Regions from separate parts of the Leucobacter sp. UCMA 4100 genome, predicted to be linked through region 1. Evidence: riboswitches for the same ligand, from Rfam matches in the RefSeq annotation. Region 1 holds a riboswitch; the other holds the start of a gene.

Region 1 (7,042 bases):
AGGCACACGGTGATGAGCCCGACCGGAATGGCACGGTAGGCCTGCGCGATGAGCAGCGAAACGAGGTGGGCGGTCGCAAGCAACGCGGCGCCCATCGCAGCCGCCGAGAGCAGACTTGTCCCGGCTGACCTGGTGAGCCGCCTCGCAAGCTGCGGGGCAACGAGCGCGATAAATCCGATGGGCCCCGCCGCAGCGGTCACGAGCGCGGTCGTAGCGACGCCGAGCACCAGCAGCGCAAACCGAGCCGGTCCAATGCGCAACCCCTGCGCGACCGCGACGTCGTCACCAAGTTCCAGCCTTCGCAGGCTCGGCTCGAGCGCAACCGCCGCGAGGGCGAGCACCGCGGCAATGATGAGCGATGGGGTGAGGGTGGCCCACGAAACACGGGTAATCGATCCTGCGCCCCAAAACCCCACGGCGATCGCATCGGTTGAGTCAGATCTGGTGATGAGGAAGGAGTTGATAGAACCCAAAATCGCAGAAATGCCGATGCCTACGATGATGAGCCTAAAGCCTTGGAAGCCGTTTCGGTAGGCCAGCGAGGCCACGAGTATCGCGGTTGCGAGCCCTCCAACGAGCGCCGCACCGGCCAGAGCCCAGGCGCTCGCGTTACCGAACACCAGAATCATGACGACAACGGCCGTGTACGAACCCGCATCGAAGCCGATCACATCAGGGGAGCCGAGGGGGTTGCGCGTGAGTGACTGGAAGATAGCGCCGCCAATACCGAGCAGCGCACCAAAGACAACGGCCGCGATCGCGACAGGCAGTCGCCATTCGAGCACGATCATGCGGTGAAACTCATCGCCGGCTCCCCCGAGCACGGTGAGCACTTCACGCACCGTGAGCGGGAAATCCCCGAACCGAATGGCGACGATGGCCACGCCGATAGCGACCATAAACAGGAACGCCGAGACACCGAGCACGCGGGTCGAGAAACGGTGTGAGGTAAACCGTGTGCGCACGACCCGCACCCGGGAACCGAAGTCGATGGGCCGCACTCCCCCGCGCTTCGTTAACACGCGCCTGGCACTCATAGCCCGCTCGACTTTCGCCCGCGCACGAGTGCGATGAGCACGGGGGCACCGATAATGGCGGTCAGCACGCCCACCTCAATCTCGCCGGGTCGCGCAATCACGCGCCCGAGCACGTCGGCTGCGAGCACAAGCACGGGTGCCGCGAGTGCAGAGGTCGCGAGAATCCAGCGCTGGTCTGGGCCGAAGATCCACCGCATAATGTGCGGAACCATGAGCCCGACAAAACCGATACCTCCCGTGAGCGCCGTGCCACCTCCGGCGAGGAGCGTCACCGCGATGATGACGAGCACCCTGGTACGGGCAACCCGCGCACCCAGCGTCGCCGCGAGCTCGTCGCCGAGCGCAATCGAGTTCAGCGGGCCCGACACGAGGAGCGCGATGACGAGGCCCACGACAATGAGCGGCAGCACTGAGAGCGTGTCGCCCAGGTCGGTTCGCTCGATCGACCCGAGACCCCAGTTGCGTACGGCCCGAAACGTATCAGGATCGATGAGTGAGAGAAAGGTCGAAAAGCCATTGAGTACGGCGCCAAGCGCGACACCTGCGAGCACGAGCGTCACTGGCGACGCCGGGCCGCGACCGGCAGAACCTATGAGGGTCACGAGCAGCGTCGCGAGGGCCGCGCCGATGAAGGCGTACCACACGTACTCACTCGCGTTCGTCACCCCTGTGATGCCGATGCCGATGGTCACGGCGAAGCCAGCCCCAGCGTTCACACCGAGAATACCCGGGTCGGCGATCGGGTTGCGGGTGAGCGCCTGAATGAGTGCGCCCGCAACGCCAAACGCCGCGCCGACGACGATGCCTGCGAGCGTGCGGGGCGCTCGCAGGGTCCACACGATCGTTGCCGCCTCTGACCCGTCAGGGTGCCAGAACGCGGCCCATGTCTCTTCAACGCTCAGTATTTTGGCACCGAAGGCGAGACTCGCGGTCGCGGCAAGCACAAGGGCACCAACGATCACGAGCATTCCTACCGTGCGTCGGCGAGCGAGGCCACGCACGGCGGCTGTACCGGGTGGGGCCCCCGGCGGGTCGTCCAGGCTCGTGGAGTTGGCTCTGAGAGAGGTCATAGCGCTGAAGCTTTCTGGTGTGCGTGACGGCGGCAGGGCGTGCACCGCCCCGCAGAGGGGTGGCGCACGCCCGTGAGGTTTCGGGGTGCCGCTAGCTCAGCGCCTCTGAGCCCATCTCGGCGAGCCGCTCGATGAGCCAGGGAATGCTGAGCACGCTCTGCTGGTTCAGGCCCCACGCGAAGTTATTCGTCGTCGTGCCCTCTTCGGCCGGGTCAATGACCGCACGCCCCTCGGCAACAGCCGGAACGCTCTGCAGCAGCGGCGAGTCAAGGAAGAACTCGGGCTCGGTAATCGTGCTGATGAGCAAGAAGTCGGCGTCGATCATGCCCATGAGCTCGTCACTGATCTTCGTGCCGGGGGCAACTGACTGCGCTGCCTCTGGCAGCACGAAACCAAGCTCGTTGAAGAGCTGCTCGGTGTTCGAGCCCGGGGTGCTCGCGTAGAAGGCGCCGGCCTTCTCTGAGTGCGCAATCACGTGGGTCGCGGTCTTGCCCTCAAACTCGGGGTGCGCCTCGCGGGTGCGCTCGATGACGCTCTCGGTATCGGCGACAGCCTCGGCAGCACGGTCACCGAGGTCGATGGTGTCACCGAGCGTTTGTGTGAGGTCTTGCCAGCTCAGCGAGTCGACCTCGGCATACAGAACTGGTGCGATCGCGCTCAGCTGGTCAAACGCCTTCTGATCGAAAGTATCGAGCGCCTGGAGCGTGACGATGAGGTCTGGCTTGCTCGCGGCAACGGCCTCGGCCGGCAGCTCAACGTCGGGGCTCGCATCCCAAATCGTCTCGATGGGGTCGGTGAGGCTCGCGTCGAGCCACGAGTTACGCTCGATCGTCGAGGGCGCAAAAACGGGAGTGCCGCCCAAAGCGAGCAGCGCGTCGGTGTCGGGGGTCGCCGAGGTGACGATCGCGATGCGGTCGGGGCGCTCATCGAGCGTGGTGTCGCCGAACGGCGTCTCGAGGGTGAGCGGGTAGTCAGTCTTGCCCTCGGCCTCGGGCAGCAGCGCTGAGGTCGACGATTCCCCTGCCGTGTCGGGTTTGGCATCGCCCTCGGGCGTCGATGAGCAGCCGCTCAGCACGAGCAGGGCCGCGACCGCGCCAGAAATGAGCGCGGCAGGTTTGAGTGTTGGCATCACGAATGTCATGGTTTCTTTCGGGTCAAAAGAACGATCTCCCCTGCGGGAACCCCCGGGGATCGAGCACAAGAAAGGCTCTTCTCATGAGGTTAGCCTTGCCTAACCATGCCGTCTGCGCAGAACGCGTCACCCACCGAGCCGTTTGCGACATCCTGCGATGCGCCCCATGATCACTAAGCGGATCGACGCGCTTCGCGCCGGTTCTTCGCGAGCACGCGCGTCACCAGAATGCCGATGGTTCCCTGCACCACTGCGAGCACCGCGAGGCCCACGAGCACCGCATCCCACGACCCCAGAAGCTGGCTGACAGCCCCTGCCCCCAACGGCCCGAGCGTCGCAACGGAGTACCCCACCGACTGCACAACGCTCGACACCCGCGCAGACTCGGTCGCGTCGGCGCCGAACCCGGCAATGAGCGCGAGCAAGAGCGGGAAAGCGCTCATACCAACGCCGATGAGCACGGCCCAGAGCTCGGGCATCGCCTGCGGGGCAATGAGCAACCCGAGCATTGCACTCACGGTCGATAGGGCGATGAGAATGAAGCCGACCCGCATGCGCTTAATGCCACTCGCGAGCGAGACCACGACGACCGTCGTCGGCACGCCGACCGCCATGGCGATACCGAGCAACACACCAGAGCGCTCTGGCGCGATGCCAGCATCAGAAGTAATGGTGGGCAGCCAGCCCATCATGACGTAACTGAGGAGTGACTGGAGCGCGAAATAGGCCGCGAGAAGCCACGTGCCGGTTGGAAGCCTTCGCTTCTGGCCGGACTCGAGTGGCAATCGGGGTTCTGGCGCGGTGCGAGGCATGAGCAACGCCCACGCGATGACGCCGACGAGGGCCGGAAGCGCCCAGAGCGCAAGGCCGAGCGAGGGGCTCCCGATACGCTCGGCGAACGGGACCGCGGCGGCAGCAGCAAAAGCGGCCCCGAGCGGCATGACGGTCGTGTAGGCCGTCGTGACGGCGCCGATCCGCGTACCAAAGTGGGCGCGAACGACCGCGGGCAGCAAAATGTTCACGACGGCGAGGCCGCCGGTCGCGACGACGGTGCCGAGCACGATGATCCACGGCGATGCGATGCCGCGAATGGTGAGGCCGAGCGTGAGCGCGATCATGCCAAAGAGCACGGTGCGCTCCCTACCTAAGCGCTCTGCCAGCCCGGCGGTCGCGATGCCCGCGACGGCGAACACTGCGGTGGGGAGTGCCGGAATGATGACGACGGTGACGGGGGTGAGCGCTCCCGACTCGGTGAGCGCGGTGAGCAGGGCGCTCGCGCTCGTGATCGCGAGCCTGAGGTTCAGCGCGACAAGCAGCAACGCAACGATCATGAGCGCCGGGCGCCCAGTGTTCTGAGCGGTTGTGCCTCGTGCAGTCACCACTTCACCCCCAAAGGTCTAACGTCTAACCAAAACAAGGTACTATCATTGCATACATGAGTCTGACCCCGGTACCGCAGGCCTCGCTGAGCGATCAGGTCGTCGAGCGACTGCGCGCAGAAATCGTCGAGGGGCGTTGGAGGGTCGACGAGAAGATTCCGCCCGAGTCTGAGCTCATGGCCTCCCTCGGTGTCGCGCGTGGCACCCTGCGCGAGGCACTGCGCGCGCTGCAGTACACGGGCATGCTCGAGATTCGCCGGGGCGACGGCACCTTCGTGCGCGCCCGCAGCGAGGTTCCCGGTGCGCTCGCCCGTTCCGGGGCTTCACTCGACGATGTGCTCGAGGCACGCATCACCCTCGAACCACAGCTCGCGAGACTCGCGGCAGAGCGCGCAACCAACGACGACATCGAACGCATCAGCAAGGCCCTCAGTGAGCGCGCGAGCGTGAGCGACGAGGGCTGGGTCGACGCCGATGTTGCCGTGCACGAGGCCATAGCCCGGGCCGCCCACAACCCCATTCTGTTCGAGGTATATACCGCGCTCCTACCTCGCCTTCACGAGTCAATGAGCACGGCGCAAAGCCGCGACGGCTTTTGTCGCGACGAGCGCCGCGGCCACGACGAAGTGCTCGATGCGATCGTTGCCCGCGACCCCGAGGCAGCAGCCGAGAGCGCGCAGGCAAACCTCCAGGCGACCGCCGCGTGGAGCCAACGTGATCAAAGTGAGTCACCGAGCGCATAACCGGGTCAATAACGGCGCATGGTTTGACACTTGCGAAGTTTCTTGTACTGTAGACCCTGGTTGTCTCGTTAGGCGAGGCTCCTATGCAGACACAGGCCACTGATCTGACGACATCGAGAGATGCCCAAGATCAGGACAGGCAACATCGGCTTAAGGTGTTGCCCCAAGTGGCTTCTGATTGTAGATACGCTGCATAGAGTCAAAGCTCTTACATGGATTCGACCAGCACGATCAGTGCAACTCTGTTCGAGCATTACATCCCGACGCTTCACGTTTGAGCGTCGGTGTCTTGCTGTGGCATTTTTACCCAGAAGAAGAAGATCATGTCGAAAAACATCTTTCATTCAAGCACGCGCAAAAACAACACGAAGCCCGTGAACCTCGCACCGATGACGGCCGTTGATGCCGCGCTCGCGCTCGAACGGTTGCCCATAGCCGAGGCCGCTACGGCCGTCGGCAAGCTCGAACACTCTCGCGCCGCCGAGGTGCTCGACCTCTCGCAGCCCGACCTGGCCGTCGCAATTCTGCGTGAGCTTCCCGCCGCTCCGACAATCATCGCGCAGCTCTCACCCGACTCGCGCGAGCAGTTCGAGCAGCTCATGCAGTGGCCCGTTGAGAGTGCCGCTTCGCGCATGACCCCGCGCTTTCTCACGGTCGAGGCCACGTCGAGCGTTGGCGACGCGATGCACCGTCTGCGCGACTTCCTCGAGCAGGCAGAAACCATCGCCTACGTCTACGTCACCAAACAGGGCAACTTTCACGGCGTCGTCAGCTTTCGTGACCTCGCGCTCGCCGAGAGCGAGATGACCGTCGCTGAGCTCACGAACACCGACTTCGTCTCGGTTGACCCCTACGCCGACCAGGAAGAGGCGGCCCAGCTGCTGAGCAGCTACCGCTTAGTCGCGATTCCCGTGGTCGAGAACGGCACCGTCATCGGCATCATCACGGTCGACGACGTGGCCGACATCATCGAAGAAGAGGGCACCGAAGACGCCGAAAAGCAGGGCGCCTCAACCCCGCTCGGGGTTCCCTACCTCAAGGCGACCCCGTGGATGCTCTGGCGCAAGCGCATCCTGTGGATCCTGGTGCTGTTCGTCGCCGAGTCGTACACGGGCACGGTGCTGCGCGCATTCGAAGACCAGCTCGAGTCGGTCATCGCGCTCGCGTTCTTCATTCCACTGCTCATCGGCACTGGCGGTAACACGGGCACACAGATCACGACGACACTCGTGCGTGCCATGGCGGTCGGCGAGGTGACGATGAAAGATATCTGGCGCGTCCTGCGCAAAGAGATCTCCACCGGCGTGCTCATCGGCGCGTGCATGGCTGCGGCCGGCATCATTCGCGCGAGCATCCTGGGCGTCGGCTTCGAGATCTCGCTCGTGGTCGCCCTCACGGTAGCCGCGATTGTCATCTGGAGCTCGATCGTCGCGTCGATCTTGCCCATGGTGCTGCAGAAGTTCAAGAAGGACCCAGCCGTCATCTCGGGCCCCTTCATCACGACGCTCGTTGATGGAACCGGCCTCATTATCTACTTCGAGATCGCGAAGCTCATCCTCTTCTAGTCATTGCTCAGTGGGGTTGTCTGGCAAGCCGCCGGGCAACCCCACTGAACGCATTCACGGGTGACGTTACTCAGCCAGATACACCGTTTGGCCGCCGAGAATCGTCTCGGTGACGC
Region 2 (7,042 bases), 1.3 Mb from region 1:
AGCCTTACCTAACGTATCGATGCTAGGCCGTAAGCGCGCTCCCGTGTGTTCCCGAGCAGACAACTTCTATTGCAAAACGGTCATGCCGCTCAACCGAACGAACGCCAGTACCCCTGCTGAGCAGAATCGGCGCGCGCCCGCAGCGCGAATTGCCTTGGCGTCGACCCGAAATACCCCTTGAAAGCCGCCGAAAAGGCGCTCGTCGTTTCGTAGCCGCTCATCTGCCCCGCAATGCCAACCGGAGTGCCACCCACGATGAGCCTCGCCGCGCTCGTCATGCGCACTCCCGTGCGCCACTGCCCGAAGCTCATGCCCACCTCGCTCGTAAACACCCGCAGCACGGTGCGCTCATGCAGGCCGTGCTGCGCAAAGAGCTCCTGCGCTGTGCGCGGATCGCCGGGCTGCTCAAGCACCGCTTCGACGAGGGCCCTCACCCGTTCGTCGGCTGGCAATGGCACCTCGAGCGCCCCGTCTTCGCGGCTCAGCTCGGGGTCTTCAAGCATGTCGATGAGCACCTGCTGTGCTCGCACCCTGAGATCGGTTGGCATGTCGTGAATCGACAGGTGCAGCAGCATCTCTTGCACGGCACGCGGCACGACCACCCGCCGCACCTCGTCGACCTGCTCGGCGAGAGCCTCACCCGGTACATAGGTGTAGCAGCCCACGGCATCGCGCTCGTGACGCGCGGTGTGCGGCGTGCGCGGCGGCACCCACACCCCCTGCCCCGGCGAGAGGCGCCACATCGTGCTCTCGAGGTACACCCACACGGTGCCGCGATAGCACCACGCGAGCATCGCCTCGGGGTGGCTGTGTGGCGGCGAGACGAGGCGGCCAGGGCCGAGATCGTCGCCCATCACGACCCCGGTACCCATGAGGTACGGTTCGCGAATGGCCGTCGGGTGCTGCGCGCACGAGGCCCAGTCAGGCTGCCGGTACGAGTTCATCAGATGAATAGCGTAGCAGTGGCCTGGCCGCCAAACGCTTGAGAGTTGCCCGGCTCACCGCTATGCTGTCTCGCGGAGCGCTTTGTTAGGCGAGGCTCCTTTACGAACACAGGCCACTGATCTGACGACGTCGAGAGACGCCCAAGGTTAGGACAGATTTTCCCGGAGCAAGGGTTGATCCAATGTGGCTTCAGCGAGGCTGATACGTCGTGAAGTGCCAAAGCTCAAACGTGGAAGCCCAAGACTCGTGCATTTTGCACGTCCTTCCGTGCGCGCGCAGGAGGTGATTTCCCATGACTGATGGCTCTAGTCGATCTTTCTGGCTCACCTTTTCCTGCTCGCGCCGCTAACCTTCACCGGGTCTTGAAACCCGTTTCTCGTGCGCGCGAGCACGACTCGAACGGACGTTTCTCATGTTTGAAACCATCGATATTCTCTCGCGCATCGCAGCGAGCGTGCTGCTCGGCTCGCTCATCGGCATCGAACGCCAGTGGCGGTCGCGCTCGGCGGGCTTGCGCACCAACGCGCTCGTGAGCCTCGGCTCTGCGCTCTTCGTCGTGATGGGCGCTTACAGCTTCACGGGAACCGAGGCTGACCCGACGCGGGTCGCCGCCCAGGTCGCCTCCGGCATCGGCTTTCTCGGCGCCGGCGTGATCATGAAGCAGGGCGCCTCGGTGCGGGGCCTCAATACCGCGGCGACGCTGTGGGCCTCGGCGGCTGTCGGTGCCCTCGCGGGCGGCGGGATGCTGTGGATCGCTGCCGCTGGCACCGCCATGATCATGCTCGCGAACACGCTGCTCAGGCCCCTGAGCCGCGCACTCGATCGCAACCTCGCTGCCGCAGAGGCGCAGTCGAGTGGCCCCTTCTACGACGTCGAGGTTCGCTGCGAGCAGCGGCACGAGCCGCAGGTGCGCTCGCTCGTGCTCACGGCGCTCAGCAACGAAGACCTGCAAATTCACGAGGTCTCGACGAGCCTCGCAACTCCCGAGGTCTTTTCACTCACCGCGCGGGTGCAGGCCGAGCCCGGCATGGAGCGCCACATCGAGCACGCCCTCTATGGCGCGCTTCGCTCGCCCGAGGTCACGGCCATGCGCTGGGCCGCGGTATAAGTCGCGCTTCACCCTTCTGACCGATCGTTCATGCCCCCTGAAAGCGAGGCATCACCATGTCATTCGTTACCGTTTTTCTCACCAATGTGAGCTTTTACCGTCGCGCCCTCACCGAGACGAAGCGCGAGGCTCGGGCCGTTCGTACCCGGCGCGAGCCCGCTACCCCAGAACCGGCCCGCCCCCAGCCCCTCTCGCCGGGCGAGAGCATGGTTTTCTGGGGCGCCTGGCGCGGGCTCGGAATGCCGCTCTTGCTCACCCAGCTTCCCCGCGAGAGCGCCGAGCCCAACGACGAAAGCTGCGACCGCCCTCCCGCATGACTCGATTGTGCAAGGGTGAGACGCCCAGGGTCATGGCCCTCGTCAACGCCCAGGCTTACGGTTAGGTTAGCCTTCCCTTACTATTGATGTGGAGATGTTGACATGACTGAGAAAGCCACCCTGCCCCGCTTCGTTCACTACCGCGCAACGGTCGTTCGAACGAGGCTGCTTGGCCCCGATTTTCTTCGGGTGACCTTTGGTGGCGAGGGCCTCGTCGACTTTGCATGCTCGGGCGTCGCACCAAAGATCAAGGTATTTCTGCCCGACGAGACTCGCGCGCACGCGTCCGATGAGAGCCTCAAAGGGCTGCTCGAGGGGGCCACGATGCGCACCTACACCGTGCGGGCGCACCGGAAGCACGAGGCCGAGGTCGACATCGACTTTGTCATTCATCCAGAGGGGCCTGCGGGCCGTTGGGCAGCGCAGGCCGAGCCGGGCCAGGCGCTCGTGCTCAGTAACGCCGCAGGCAAAGACGCGCTCACAGCCAACGATGTGCTACTCATCGGCGACCCCTCGGCGGTTCCGGCGGTCATGACCATCGTCGAATCACTACCGAGCGATGCCAGGGCTCGCGTGCTCATTCGGGTCGACCGTGCCGAAGACCGCTTCGAGCTTGAGCCCGCTGCCGACGGTATTGCGCGGTGGATCGCGACGGGAGCCGACGCCGACCTACTCATGAGCGTCGTCGCCGACGAGATCTCGGTGCAGCGCCCCGACTACATCTGGGCCGCGGGCGAAGCCTCAACCCTAAAACCCCTGCGCCGCCTGCTGCGCGGCGATGCGCAGTACACGAAGCAGACCTCGCACACCGTCGGCTACTGGAGACGCCACTCAACCGCCGACGTGTACGACGCGCAAACCATCGCCCTCGCTTCACAAATGATCAACGATGGGCACGATCTCACCCCTCAGGACATGGATGAACTCAGCATCGATGTCGACCAGAAAGAGTAAGTACGCAATTGTTCACCATGTCTGATGCCGAAGTTATGCCAGGACCAACCATGATGGCTGCCGCAGAGCATGTCACGCTGAGCCGCGACATGTGCGCGCACACGCACGACTTCGCCGAAATCTCACTCGTGACGGCGGGAAGCGCCGAGCACTTTGGCGAGGAGGGCACGGCGTTTCTCAGCCCCGGCTCGCTCGTCATGCTCGGCCCCAGCAGTTGGCACTCAATTGCCAGCGCCAAGAACCTCGAGATGACCAACCTCTACCTCAGCACGCGCATGCTCGAGCTCGCAGCTCCCGTGCCTGCCGTCGTTGAGGCCATGCGCGCCGTGCTGAGCGAAATTAGCACGCTCGGCTCGGTCACCATGCGCGAACTGTCGCCAGCCGATACCGCCGAGCTCTCGCAGACTTTGAGTGCCTTCGTGCGTAACCCCGGCACGACCGTACTCGCCCAGCTCTCGGGCGTCTACGCGATTCTCGATCGCCTCGTCACCATTTGTCGCGAAGAGACGGCTACCGCCGCCGACCCTCTGCGCTATGAGCACGCGACGCTGCCAACGAACCTGTTGCGGCTCAGCCCGCGCATCAGCCACGCGGTGTCGATTCTGCACGATCGCCTCGAGTACTCGTGGTCGCTCGCCTCGCTCGCGAAGGAAATCGCTATCTCACCCTCGCAGCTCACGCGCGGCTTTCGGGCCGACCTCGGCATGGGGCCGATGAGCTACCTCCAGCAGCTTCGCGCAGAGCGCATGGCGTATCTCTTGCGCACCACGAATCTCACGGTGAGCGCTGCCGGCCGCGCTGTAGGGTGGAGCGACCCGAGCTACGCGAGCCGGCGCTTCAGCAAGCACTGGGGACTCTCGCCCAGCTGGTACCTCGTGCGCGTGCAAACCGGCACGGCGCCGGTGCCAGAGGTCGAACGCAACGAGCACCTCGCGGCACTCGGCTAGGGTCTGAGCCACTACCGAAGCTTCGAGTAGTCGCCAATCTCGTCACGCTCAAGCGCTCCAGATTTCCTGCGAATGTTTCGCAGGTGCGTCTCAACGGTGCGCACTGAGAGGCTCAGCGTCTCTGCGATCTGCGGGTTACTGAGACCCTTCGCAACAAGATCGATAATCTCGCGTTCACGCTGCGTGAAACCGATGCTCGACTCGACGCGAGCGGCGCTCGCAGCCGAAACCGACTGGTCACTCGCCATGAGATCGGCGATCTCTTCGCGCACCCGCTGCGCCTCATCTTCCTTACCCTCTGCGCGATACATGCGCACCGCAGAGGTGAGGTGGGTGAGCGCCGACTCGTTCGCCTGCTCGCGTCTGAGCCACCGAGCCGCTTCAACGAGCGAGGCGGCGTCTTGCCCGTGGCTCGCGATTTGCGCGTCGAGGTAAGCGAGAAACACCGTCGCCCCCATCTTGAGCAGCTTCTCGCGCTGCACGAGGGCAATCGTGAGGTCAAACTCGAGCAGAATGGCGAGCATGAGCGAACCGGCCGCCGAGAACTCGTAGCCGCGCTCAGTGAGGCCCTCGGCGAGCTCCCGGTAGAGCGCGCTCGTGACGGCGGGCTCCTCGTCAATCTCGGTCATGAGTGCCGCAGGGTAGCCCTCGGCCCCCATGGGCACGGCGTCGCTTCGCCCGTGGTACGAGGCCCCTCGCTCGATGAGTGTCTCGACCGATCCCGCGCGGCCGCTGCGAAGTGCGGCGGTCGCAAGCGCGTTCATGAGCGCCTTGTCTGGGCCAAACAGGAGATTCGCGGCCTGGAACTGGCCACCAGCCACAATGCTGCCCGCGGCGGTCGCGTCAGCGTAGCGGCTCATCGTGAGCAACGACATAACCGCGATATACGCCTGCGCAACCATCGCTGCTCGGTCGTACGCCTCACGTGCGAGGGTCAGCTGTGACGAAGCCCACTCGAACGCGGCGTTCGGGCTGCCACCAGTGACGAGCGCGAGACCGCGCAGCGGTGCGGCGAACCGGGCCACCCAGCTGCGATCCGCTTCTTGTTCAAGCGCTTCGATCTGCTCAAGCGCGAGCGATGGCTGCCCACCGAGCGCGTGCATCGCGACGTGCACGAGACCCGCGACCTGGCCATCGAGGCCAGGCATCTCGGCGAGCTCAGCAATGCGCGTGAGCGCCTCCTGCGTGATCGCGATGCGCTCGGCCCGAAACCCGATGATGAGGGCTTCGATCGCCGCCGGGTGGCCGAGGTCGCCCTCGCCCTGCAGCACCGCTTCGATCTGGTCGAGCGAAACCTCCTGCGTGACGAGCCAACGCGCGTGCAGATAGCGGTAGTAGAGAGCGTACATGCCCTCTGCTCCGCTCGTGTCGGTGCCATCGATAATGCGTTCGATCTGCCCGGCGGGCGACTCACCCGTGAGCCTCAGGTCGAGCGCGCGTATCGCGGGCATGAGGGTCTTATCGCGCTTCCACGCCTGCCACGTATGGGCAAGGTCAAGTTCAAAACGGTCACGAAAAGCACGCGCGAGCAGCGGCACCTCTGGCTGCGGAATGAGATCGGCAATAGCCCCGTTCTCATACACATGCCCATCCCACTCGAGCACCGCGTCGTCACCGAGCACCGCTTCGATGCGCTGCTTAAGGCGTACACCACGCACCGACTTCGGCTGGTGCCGAAAGTAGTCGCTAATCCCGGGAGGGTTCACCATCACAAGCGGCTGGCCGCCCGCGCTCAGGAGCCGCACAAGCCCACGGCCCTCAAGCTTCTCGAGTTCCTCTTGCCCGATGAGCCCGGCCGCCTGCTCGACGTCAATCGGCCCCGTGAGCACAAGCATTTCGAGGGCTTCTCGGGTGTGCTGCGGGTAGCGGTACAGCAGCGATTCGAAGGCACCCTCGAGCTCGTCTGACCAGAGATCGGGGCTGTCATGCCACACGCTGCCCTGTTTGCGGATCGTGCCGCGACGCTTACCAGCGTCAGCAAACGTGACCGCGAAGCCAGGCAGCCCGCCAGACTTCATGTGAATGCGACCGCTGAGCGATGGCGCGACGTGATCGCCGAGACGCTCTTCGAGCAGATCGTGGATCGCGTCGAGCGGCAACGGTTCTACGTTCACCTTGACGACCGGCTGGGCAACGCGAATCAACAGGTGGTCTTCTGGGTCAGGTCGCTGCGGGCCTCGACGGTGGCGATGATGGGCACACCGGTGGCCTTGTGCACCTGCTCGAGCAGCGCCCACGAGGCGTGGTCAAGAAAGTCGATGTCGTCGATGACCACGACCGCTGGCCCCTCGTTCAAGAGCTGTGAGACGACCCGCTGAATCTCGATCGCGAGATCGCTCTCGGGGTTGCGCACCTGGCGCAGGTTCGGAAACGCGACGCGAAACGCCTCGAGCGGCGGCGCATTTTCAATGCCCCTCAGCCGCAGCAGCGAGAGACCAATCCCGTTGAGCGCATCAGCGCACTGCCTCAGGAGCTCCGTACGCCCCGACCAGTGCTGGCCAACGATCGCCACCGAGGTGCCGTCGATGACATAGCGCACGACGCTTTGCACCAGTGCATTTCTCGGGTACATGAAACCTCCCCCTCCCGTGGTTCGCAGCCCGCTGGCCCCCAACGAACCATCATTCTGGGTGTCGCCATATGATGGCTTTAGCGTACCCGATATTGCTTCTTCCCAGCCACCATATTCATCTGGCCCGCGACCGGAAGACACGCCCCAAGCGCTTCGCTGTGGCATCTCTTGCGGCCGAGACTTGGCAGACAAACGATGC

What was found. Region 1 has a riboswitch for magnesium ahead of mgtE (magnesium transporter). Riboswitches for the same ligand answer to the same signal wherever they lie in the genome.
Region 2: another riboswitch for magnesium. It lies ahead of JSO19_RS09455 (MgtC/SapB family protein); the one in region 1 lies ahead of mgtE (magnesium transporter).

The regions. Positions count from the first base shown of each region.
Region 1 is NZ_JAFEUS010000002.1:707,205-714,246, forward strand. It holds gene JSO19_RS03525 (FecCD family ABC transporter permease) at 1-1,037, opposite strand, end outside; gene JSO19_RS03530 (FecCD family ABC transporter permease) at 1,034-2,107, opposite strand; gene JSO19_RS03535 (ABC transporter substrate-binding protein) at 2,199-3,236, opposite strand; gene JSO19_RS03540 (MFS transporter) at 3,413-4,618, opposite strand; gene JSO19_RS03545 (FadR/GntR family transcriptional regulator) at 4,675-5,361, shown strand; M-box (ykoK) riboswitch at 5,419-5,586, shown strand; gene mgtE (magnesium transporter) at 5,685-6,926, shown strand; gene JSO19_RS03555 (amidohydrolase) at 6,993-7,042, opposite strand, start outside.
Region 2 is NZ_JAFEUS010000002.1:2,022,962-2,030,003, reverse strand. It holds gene JSO19_RS09460 (helix-turn-helix transcriptional regulator) at 90-944, opposite strand; M-box (ykoK) riboswitch at 1,019-1,187, shown strand; gene JSO19_RS09455 (MgtC/SapB family protein) at 1,358-2,053, shown strand; gene JSO19_RS09450 (hypothetical protein) at 2,110-2,370, shown strand; gene JSO19_RS09445 (siderophore-interacting protein) at 2,473-3,324, shown strand; gene JSO19_RS09440 (AraC family transcriptional regulator) at 3,342-4,271, shown strand; gene JSO19_RS09435 (helix-turn-helix transcriptional regulator) at 4,283-6,415, opposite strand; gene JSO19_RS09430 (hypothetical protein) at 6,412-6,843, opposite strand.